Regions from separate parts of the Kaistia sp. MMO-174 genome, predicted to be linked through region 1. Evidence: predicted binding sites of a transcription regulator. Region 1 holds the regulator's gene; each other region holds the start of a gene.
What was found. The regulator LexA, encoded in region 1, represses DNA repair genes until DNA is damaged. The targets are predictions, from matches to a motif close to TGTTCNNNNTGTGTTCNG.
Positions count from the first base shown of each region.

Region 2: the regulator LexA is predicted to act here: its motif matches at 1,125-1,142, upstream of WFK98_RS20410 (carbohydrate kinase family protein).
Region 3: the regulator LexA is predicted to act here: its motif matches at 1,389-1,406, upstream of parE (DNA topoisomerase IV subunit B).
Region 4: the regulator LexA is predicted to act here: its motif matches at 1,165-1,182, upstream of WFK98_RS04055 (PA0069 family radical SAM protein).

Region 1 is NZ_JBBCUO010000002.1:259,937-262,137, forward strand. It holds gene WFK98_RS07185 (ComEC/Rec2 family competence protein) at 1-955, shown strand, start outside; gene lexA (transcriptional repressor LexA) at 949-1,653, opposite strand; gene WFK98_RS07195 (hypothetical protein) at 1,881-2,201, opposite strand, start outside.
Region 2 is NZ_JBBCUO010000005.1:517,199-519,399, forward strand. It holds gene WFK98_RS20405 (M3 family metallopeptidase) at 1-1,020, opposite strand, end outside; gene WFK98_RS20410 (carbohydrate kinase family protein) at 1,145-2,080, shown strand.
Region 3 is NZ_JBBCUO010000002.1:824,305-826,505, forward strand. It holds gene WFK98_RS09870 (tetratricopeptide repeat protein) at 113-937, opposite strand; gene parE (DNA topoisomerase IV subunit B) at 1,498-2,201, shown strand, end outside.
Region 4 is NZ_JBBCUO010000001.1:917,830-920,030, reverse strand. It holds gene moaB (molybdenum cofactor biosynthesis protein B) at 1-498, shown strand, start outside; gene WFK98_RS04060 (glycosyltransferase) at 499-1,092, opposite strand; gene WFK98_RS04055 (PA0069 family radical SAM protein) at 1,194-2,201, shown strand, end outside.

The sequences.
Region 1 (2,201 bases):
CATGCCCTTCGGGCTCGAGGCTTTGCCGCTCTGGGTGATGGATTGGGGCATCGGCGGCATGCTCGGCGTCTCGGCGACGGTCAGCCACTGGTCCGGTCAATCCGGCGGCGCGGCCATGCCGGGCGCCGCCGCGCTGCTCCTCTTCGTCGCCGGCTTCGTCTGGCTGGCGCTCTGGCACGAGCGCTGGCGGCTATTGGGCCTCCTGCCGATGTTGCTCGGCACCGCACTCGCCTTGATGCCGGCGCGGCCCGGCATCCTCGTCGCCGCGGATGGAAAGCAGCTGGCGATCCGGGGCGAGGATGGCGCCTATCGCATCGTCGCGGGCGATCCGGACCGCTTCATCAGCGAGATATGGCTGCGTTCGGACGGTGACGGCCGCGACGCCAGGGAGGCGGGCGTGGTTCAGGCGGGCGGCTGCGATGCGTCGGGCTGCGTGGGATTGTTGCCCGACGGCCGGCGGGTGGCGCTGGCGCTCGACCGATCGGCCTTCGAGGAGGATTGCCGGCGCGCCTCGCTGGTGGTGACACCTCTCGCCGCGCCCGAAAACTGCGCCCGCCATGCCGCCGTCATAGACCGCCATGTGCTGGCGCGCACCGGCTCGATCGCACTGTCGTTCGCGGAGAAGGAGGAATCCCCGGGCCCGGCGCCGCAAGCCACGGTGCCCAATGCGCCGAAGCCAGATTCCTCGAAACTGGATGCTCAGAAGCCGTCAATTCTTGGCGCCGATGGTGAGTTCGTCGGGCTCGCATCGGGACGCGGCCCGTCACGCTACGACCTCGTCGAGCGAAATGCCGACGACGAGGACGTGCTCGCGCCCGAACCACCGGCCGCGGCCCCGGAAACCACAGCCGCAACCGCGCCGCGCCCGGCCGTCGCTTTCGAGCTCCGCGCCGCCTACCCGCCGGTGCGGCGCCCCTGGATGCCGGCCTATGAAGCGGAGCCGGCGGATCAGTAGGTGCGCAACAGGCCGACCAGCTTGCCCTGGATACGGACACGGTCCGGTCCGAAGATTCGGGTTTCATAGGCCGGGTTGGCGGCCTCCAACGCGATCGAAGCGCCCTTGCGGCGGAGCCGCTTCAGTGTCGCTTCCTCCTCGTCGACCAGCGCCACGACGATGTCGCCGGAATCGGCATTGTCGCTCTTGCGGATCAGCACCGTGTCGCCGTCGAGGATGCCGGCCTCGATCATCGAATCGCCACGCACCTCGAGGGCGAAATGCTCGCCGCCGCGCAGCATGTCGGGCGGCACGGCGATCACATGGCTCTGGGTCTGGATGGCCGAGATCGGCACACCGGCGGCGATCCGGCCCATGACCGGGATGATCACCGGCTCGCCGGCCTCGTGCACGTCCTCCACCGGACGGGACTTGCCCAGGCTGCCCTCGATCACGCTGGGCGAGAAGGCCTGCTTTTTCGGCCGCGCCATCGCCGGCGTCATCGTCTCCGGCAGGCGGACGACCTCCAGCGCGCGGGCCCGGTTGGGCAGGCGGCGAATGAAGCCGCGCTCTTCCAGCGCCTTGATCAGGCGGTGGATGCCGGATTTGGAGCGCAGGTCCAGCGCGTCCTTCATTTCGTCGAAGGAGGGAGGGACGCCCGCTTCCTTGAGGCGCTCCTGGATGAACATGAGGAGTTCATACTGCTTCCGGGTGAGCATCTCGTTCTCGCGCTGCCAATCTTGCCAGGGATGACGACAGAATCGCCAAGGTACAAAACACGAACAGGATAGCTGTTCCCCATGTGTTCTGCAAGGCGATGGCTTGCGATGCGCGGCCGGGTTCGCGCGGGACGCGCGACTAGGGTGGCCCACGCGGTTAGGCACGGCGTGGCGGGGCGTCGTCGTCTGCTGTCGACCCCGGCGTGGGAGGTGGCCGCAGGCGTATCCTATTCGCCGATCGGGTGTTTCCGGAGCGAGCCGAGATCCTGCATCCATAGGCCGCCATCGTCGACATGGGCAGGGTGGTAGAGGCGGTTGCGCGGGATCGTCTCGAAGGCGGCGTCCCGTTCCTCGGCCAGGTAGTCATAGCCGATCGGCTGGTCGGCGCGGTTCGGATCGAGGAAATTATAGAGGTCGCGCCGCGCCAGACGGCGTGCGGGGGCAATCATCTTGAGATGATACAGGTCAAGGTCGCAATGCCTTGTCTGGAAGCCGCCGTCCCTGGGAAACCAGAGGTCGTGCAGCCCCGTGTCCGTGCGCTCGGCCGG
Region 2 (2,201 bases), on a different contig from region 1:
CTCCGAATAGTAGCGCCAGTCCCAGGCGGCGATGTCGAAAATGCCGCCTTCCGACTGCGCCAGCGCCTGCAGCGCCTCGCGCTCGGCGATCGCCTGGGCGCGCGCCGGCTTCCAGACGGACCGGAGCAGGCCCATCGCCGCTTCCGGTGTCTTCGCCATCGAATCGTCGAGGCGGAAATGCGCGAAGCTCGGGAAGCCCAGCAGCTTCGCCCGCTCGGCGCGCAGCTGCACGGTTTCGGCGATGATGGCGCGGTTGTCGGTCTTGCCGGCCTCGCCGCGCGCGATCCAGGCGGCGAACGCCTTCTCGCGCAGGTCGCGTCGGGCGGAAAACTGCAGGAACGGCTCGATCGACGAGCGAGACAGCGTGATTACATGCTTGCCGTCGAGGCCGCGATCCCTGGCCGCCTGGGCTGCCGCATCGCGCAGGAAGTCGGGCAGGCCGGCAAGGTCGGCCTCGCCCTCGAGCGTCAGGCTCCAGCTCTTCTCGTCGGCGAGCACGTTCTGGCCGAAATTGGTGCCGAGCGTCGCGAGCCTTTCGGCGATGGCGCCGAGGCGCGTCTTGGCTTCCGGCGATAGGCCCGCGCCGGCGCGCACGAAGCTGGTGTGATAGCGCTCCAGCACGCGCGCCTGCTCGGCGTCGAGGCCGGCATCGCCTGCCTTGAACAGCGTGTCGATGCGGTCGAACAGCCTGGCGTTCTGGTAGATGCCGTTGCTGTGGCGCGCCAGCACCGGGGCGAGATCGAGCTCGATCGTTTCGAGTTCGTCATTGGTGTGCGCGCCGGTCAGGTTGAAGAAGACGTTGGCGACCCGGTCGAGCGAGCGGCCGGCCCGCTCTATCGCCGCGATCGTGTTGTCGAAGGTCGGAGCCTCGGCATTGTCGGCGATATCAGCGATTTCGGCTTCGTGTTCGGCGATCGCCGCCTGGAAGGCGGGGGTGTAGTGGGCGGGTTCGATGGCGGCGAAGGGCGGGACGTCGAACGGCGTGTTCCAGGGCGCGAGAAGCGGATTTTCAGCGGTCATGCGGGCCTCGGTCAGAATGAGCTGGTCCAGACATGGAGGGTTTGCCGGCATGGTTCAAGCTTAATGCCGGCCGCATTCCTCTCTATAGGAGGGTGATCAACCTCTGTCCGATTCGAGTTCCGCCATGACTGCCTCCGATTTGCCCCGCCCTCGCATGCTCGTCATTGGCGACGTGATGACCGACGTCATCGTGCGTCCGGACGGGCCGCTGGTCGTCGGATCGGACCGGCGCGCCAAGATCGGCCTCTATCCGGGCGGCTCGGGCTGCAACCAGGCCGCCTGGCTGGCGCATTTCGGCATTCCGGTGGCGTTCGCCGGCCGGGTTGGCCGTCGTGATCTGGCCGAGCAGGAACAGGCGTTGCGCGATGCCGGCGTCGTGCCGGTTCTCGCCGCCGACGACGAGCGCACCACCGGCATGCTGATCGCCATTCTCTCGGACAATGCCGAGCGCAGCTTCCTGACCGACCGCGGCGCCAATGACGGTCTTTGCGCCGATGACCTGCCGTTCTCGATGCTGAACCAGCTCGATCTCGTGCATGTCTCGGGCTATGCGCTGTTCACGCCCGGCCCCCGCGCCGCCGTCATGGCGCTGATGGCGGTGGCGCGGGCCCGCGGCATTACCGTCACCGTCGACCCGGCCTCGGTCGGCTTCCTGGAGGAAGTCGGCCCGTCGAATTTCCTTGGCTGGACCAGCGACGCCTCGATCATTTTCCCGAATGCCGAGGAGGCCGCCTGCCTGACCGGCAGCCGCGACGCCGCCGAGCAGATCCGTTTTCTCACCGCCCGCTACGAGCTGGCCGTGATCAAGCGCGGCGCCGAGGGCGCCGAGGCGGCCAGCCGGTCGGTTCGCCTGAAGGCGGCGGCGCCCAGGGTCGAGGTCACCGATACCACGGGCGCCGGCGATGCGTTCCTCGCCGGCTTCCTGGCGGCTCGCCTGGCCGGCAAGGCGATCGATGTCTGCCTGCATCGCGGCGTCGAGGCGGGCGCGCAGGCGACGACCGTCCTCGGCGGCCGTCCCACAGCCGGCGACCCGCTGCCGCGCGTCTGGGGCGAGGTGTAGGGGCTCGGGGATTCGACGAGGTAGAGGCGGCACCTCACCTCTCCCACAGGGAGAGGTCGAAGCGAAGCTCCGGGTGAGGGGATGCGATGTCACAGGTTGGGCCTTAACCCCTCACCCGCCG
Region 3 (2,201 bases), 560 kb from region 1:
CCGCATTCGCGATCCCGCCGCAAGCAATCGAACGCCTAATCCCCGGCAAGCTGCCGGGGAATGACGAGGGAGATAGCGTGTGTTGCCGGAATGTCAGCGCCGGGCGGCGGCGCTACTGGACGAACTGGGGATTCTTGCCCATCCAATCCTCGGCCATGGCAAGCGCCGTGCGGCGCTCCGTCTCGGTCGCGACCGAGAAGGCCTGCTCCTGCAGCTTCATGATCCAGGGATCGGTGGTGCCGGAGCGATCGCGGGCAATGGTCAGGAACATGAGCCCGACGACCGGCTGGCGCTTGACGCCGTCGCCCTCGAACAGCATGTGGCCGAGCAGCGCCTGGGCGCCGACATTGCCCTTGTCGGCCGAGAGCTTGGCCCAGCGGGCCGCCTGGCGCGGATCGCGATCGCCGTCCTCGCCGTCATAGTACATGCGGGCGAGGTTGAGCTGGGCGTCCGAGTCGCCGAAATACGAGGCGGCGTAGGAGAACATCTGCCGGGCGCGGCTGAAATCCGGCTGGATCGAAGAATTGGGAATGCCGTCGCGATAGTAGGAACCGAGCGCCACGAAGGCGTTCGACACGAAGCGGGCGGACGGCGCGTCGGGATTGTCGTCGGCATGGGCGTCGGCAATCTCGCTGAACAGCTCGAACGCCTTCATATCGTCCTTGGTCAGGCCGTCGCCTTCGGCATACATGCGCCCGAGCTTCCACTGCGCGACGGCGTGGCCCTTGTCGGCCGCATAAGTCAGCGCCTCGACCGCGGTCGACTTGTCGCCTTGCTTGTAGGCGTTGAAGCCGAAGCGGAACGCCTCGCCCGGCGAGGCGTTGCGGTCCAGCGTCCTGGCGTCGAGCGCCAGCGCCTGCCCCGACCAAGAACCAAGGCCGGCGAGCACGCTGATGCAGAAGAGGGCGGCGCCGCCGAGCGCGTTACACATTCGCATTGTACGCCACACATTCCTGACGCTCGCGCCCACCGGCGGCCGCTTGGCCGCCAGGGTCGTCGAAGCGAAGTTCCCAGCTTGATCCGCGACAGCGCGGAGATTTCGATTTCCCGAAATATGGAATTGGTTTCGGGCGAATCCGAGGCCGATACAGGCGCGTTCTACTATTCGCGCCATCACAGCTACGTGTGCCCTTGAAGACCAACGAGAATTTTTACCGACAATACGCAAGGTTTGTCCTATCCGCCCCCGGATGAAGAGGACGGTCGTTCGACTTTATGGCTGAAAGGCGGCAATTGGGGCCGCTGGCCGTCCCCGCCGGCGGGTTGGTTTCAGACTGTTGCCAGACCGCAACATGGAATCGTGAGGCCCCGGCCAGACTCGCAAAACGCGAATCTTCTCACCACCTTGGCTGCCATCGGCCGAAGCATCGCGGCGAGCCGGTGCCCAGTCGAACAAATGAGGAACACACTCGCGCCGGGTCCCGGGGCGTGGCAAAATTCGATCTTGATTCGCCGCCTCGACCGCGCCATTGAGCGACCTCACAGTTACGGATGACCATGGCAGAGACCGACGACCTTTTCGGATCCGGTGCAACCGCACGAGCGATCAAGCCCGAAGCCGCACCGCGCGAAGCCCCCGCCGCCCGGCGCGCCGCCGCGCCCGCGCCGCCCTCCGAAACCAGCTATTCGGCCGCCGACATCGAGGTTCTCGAAGGACTCGAGCCGGTGCGCCGCCGCCCCGGCATGTATATTGGCGGCACCGACGAGAAGGCGCTGCACCATCTCTTCGCCGAGGTGATCGACAACTCGATGGACGAGGCCGTCGCCGGCCACGCGACCTTCATCGACGTCGAGCTCTCCGCCGATGGCAGCGTCACCGTGACCGACAATGGCCGCGGCATCCCGGTCGACCCGCATCCGAAGTTCAAGGACAAATCCGCGCTCGAAGTCATCATGACGACGCTGCATTCGGGCGGAAAGTTCGACTCGAAGGTATACGAGACCTCGGGCGGCCTGCATGGCGTCGGCATCTCGGTCGTCAACGCGCTGTCGGAATCGCTTGAAGTGGAAGTCGCGCGCGGCAAGCGCCTCTACCGCCAGACCTTCTCGCGCGGCCATGCGACCTCGAAGCTGGAGATGGTCGGCGAGGTCCATAACCGCCGCGGCACCCGCACCCGCTTCAAGCCGGACGAGCAGATCTTCGGCGTCGGCGCGCATTTCCGCCCCGAGCGGATCTTCGCCATGACCCGCTCGAAAGCCTA
Region 4 (2,201 bases), on a different contig from region 1:
GTATCGGACACGCGCTCGCTTGAGGACGACAAGTCCGGCAAGACGCTCGCCGACCGGATCGAAGCCGCCGGCCACACCCTTTCCGAGCGGGCGATCGTCCCCGACGATATCGACGAGATCCGCACCATCGTCTCCTGCTGGATCAGCGATCCGGAGATCGACGTCGTCATCACCACGGGGGGCACCGGCTTCACCGGCCGGGACGTCACGCCCGAGGCGGTCGAGCCGCTGTTCGAGAAGCGTATGGACGGCTTCTCGGCAGTGTTCCATCGCATCAGCTACGACAAGATCGGCACGTCGACGATCCAGTCGCGCGCCACGGCGGGGCTCGCGAACTCGACCTTCATCTTCGCGATTCCGGGTTCGCCCGGTGCCTGCAAGGACGCCTGGGACGGCATCCTCAGCGTGCAGTTCGACTATCGCAGCCAGCCTTGCAACTTCGTCGAGATCATGCCGCGCCTGGACGAGCACCTGAAGCGCGGCAAGCTCCAGGCCTGATCAGGCCACCACGGTCCGCGATACGGCGCGCGAGCGCAGGAAGGAAAGGCGCCCGCGGCCGATGCGGCGGGCGAGATCGCGCTCGACATTGCCGGGCCGCGCGCGATGGCCACCGACGGCGCGATAGAGGCTCGCCGGCACCAGCAGACCCTCCTTGCGCGAGGGCGAGGCGAACAGGCGCGAGCGTACCGAGGCGCGAACCTCCGAAAGGCGCGCGCGCCAGCCGAAACCGGCATCGGCATGGCGGAAGGATGCAGCGCGATTGCCGCCCGCCCCCGACATCGCCAGTCGATCCATGAAGTCGCGCACCTCGCGCTGCCAGCCGGGCTCCAGCATGACGTCGGGCGAGAGAAAGAGCAGCCAGTCCGAGCGCGCCGCAGCCGCGCCCGCCGCGAGATCGGCGCCGCGATCGCCGGAACCGACGACGATCTTGCAGCCGGCCGCGTCGGCGACGGCAAGCGTCTCGTCCGTCGAGCGGGCGTCGACCACGATGACCTCGCGCACGGTGCCGTCGGCAGCCGCCGGCACGAGCGCCGCCAGCGCGTGGGCCAACGCCATTTCATCGTTCTGAGTGGAAAGGATCACGCTGATCATCGTTTCGATCTTAGACCGACTTTTTTGCGACTGCGAGACGAAACAGCAGAGACGTTGCGTCGCAAGATGCATTGTTCTTGTTTTGTTCCCTGTCGCGGCGTATGAGTCAGGGCATGTCGCTCGCCCGCTCCCTCCCCCCGCATCTCGACCCGCTGCTCATGCCCGCGGAGCCATCCCTGGCCGCGCCGATCGACCCTGACCGTCGGCGCGGCCGCGGCGCCCAGAGCAACAGCTCTGGGCGCTTCGAACGCTTCCAGTCGATCCCGTTCGACGACGGCTGGCAGACGCTGGACGAACTGCCGCCCTTCAAGACCGAGGTGATGCCGGAGAAAGCGCGCACCATCATCACCCGCAACGATTCACCGGATCTCGCCTTCGACCGGTCGATCAATCCCTATCGTGGCTGCGAGCATGGCTGCTCCTACTGCTTCGCCCGGCCAACGCACGCCTATATGGGCCTGTCGCCGGGGCTCGATTTCGAATCGAAGCTTTTCTACAAGCCCGACGCCGCCAAGCTGCTGGAAAAGGAGCTTTCGGATCCCGGCTACAAGCCGCGCACGATCGCCATCGGCACCAATACGGATCCCTACCAGCCGATCGAGCGCCAGCACAGGATGATGCGCGACATCCTCGAGGTGCTGGAGCGCTTCAACCACCCGGTCGGCATCGTCACCAAGTCGGCGCTGGTGCTGCGCGACGTCGACATTCTCGGTCGCATGGCCGAGCGCGGCCTCGCCAAGGTGGCGCTCTCGATCACCTCCCTCGACCGCAAGCTGGCGCGCGACATGGAGCCGAGGGCGGCGACGCCCGGCCGCCGGCTCGACGCGCTGCGCGGCCTTGCCGACGCCGGCGTCCCGGTAGGCGTGCTGGTCGCGCCCGTCATCCCGGCGCTGAACGATTCGGAAATCGAGCGCATCCTCGACGCGGCGGCGGCAGCCGGCGCCACCGAGGCGGGCTACGTGCTGCTGCGCCTGCCGCTCGAGGTCAGCGAGATCTTCAAGGAATGGCTGTTGCGGCACTATCCGGACCGCTTCCGTCATGTCCTCTCCGTGCTGCGCTCGATGCGCGGCGGCAAGGACTATGATTCCGAGTTCGGCAAGCGGCAGAAG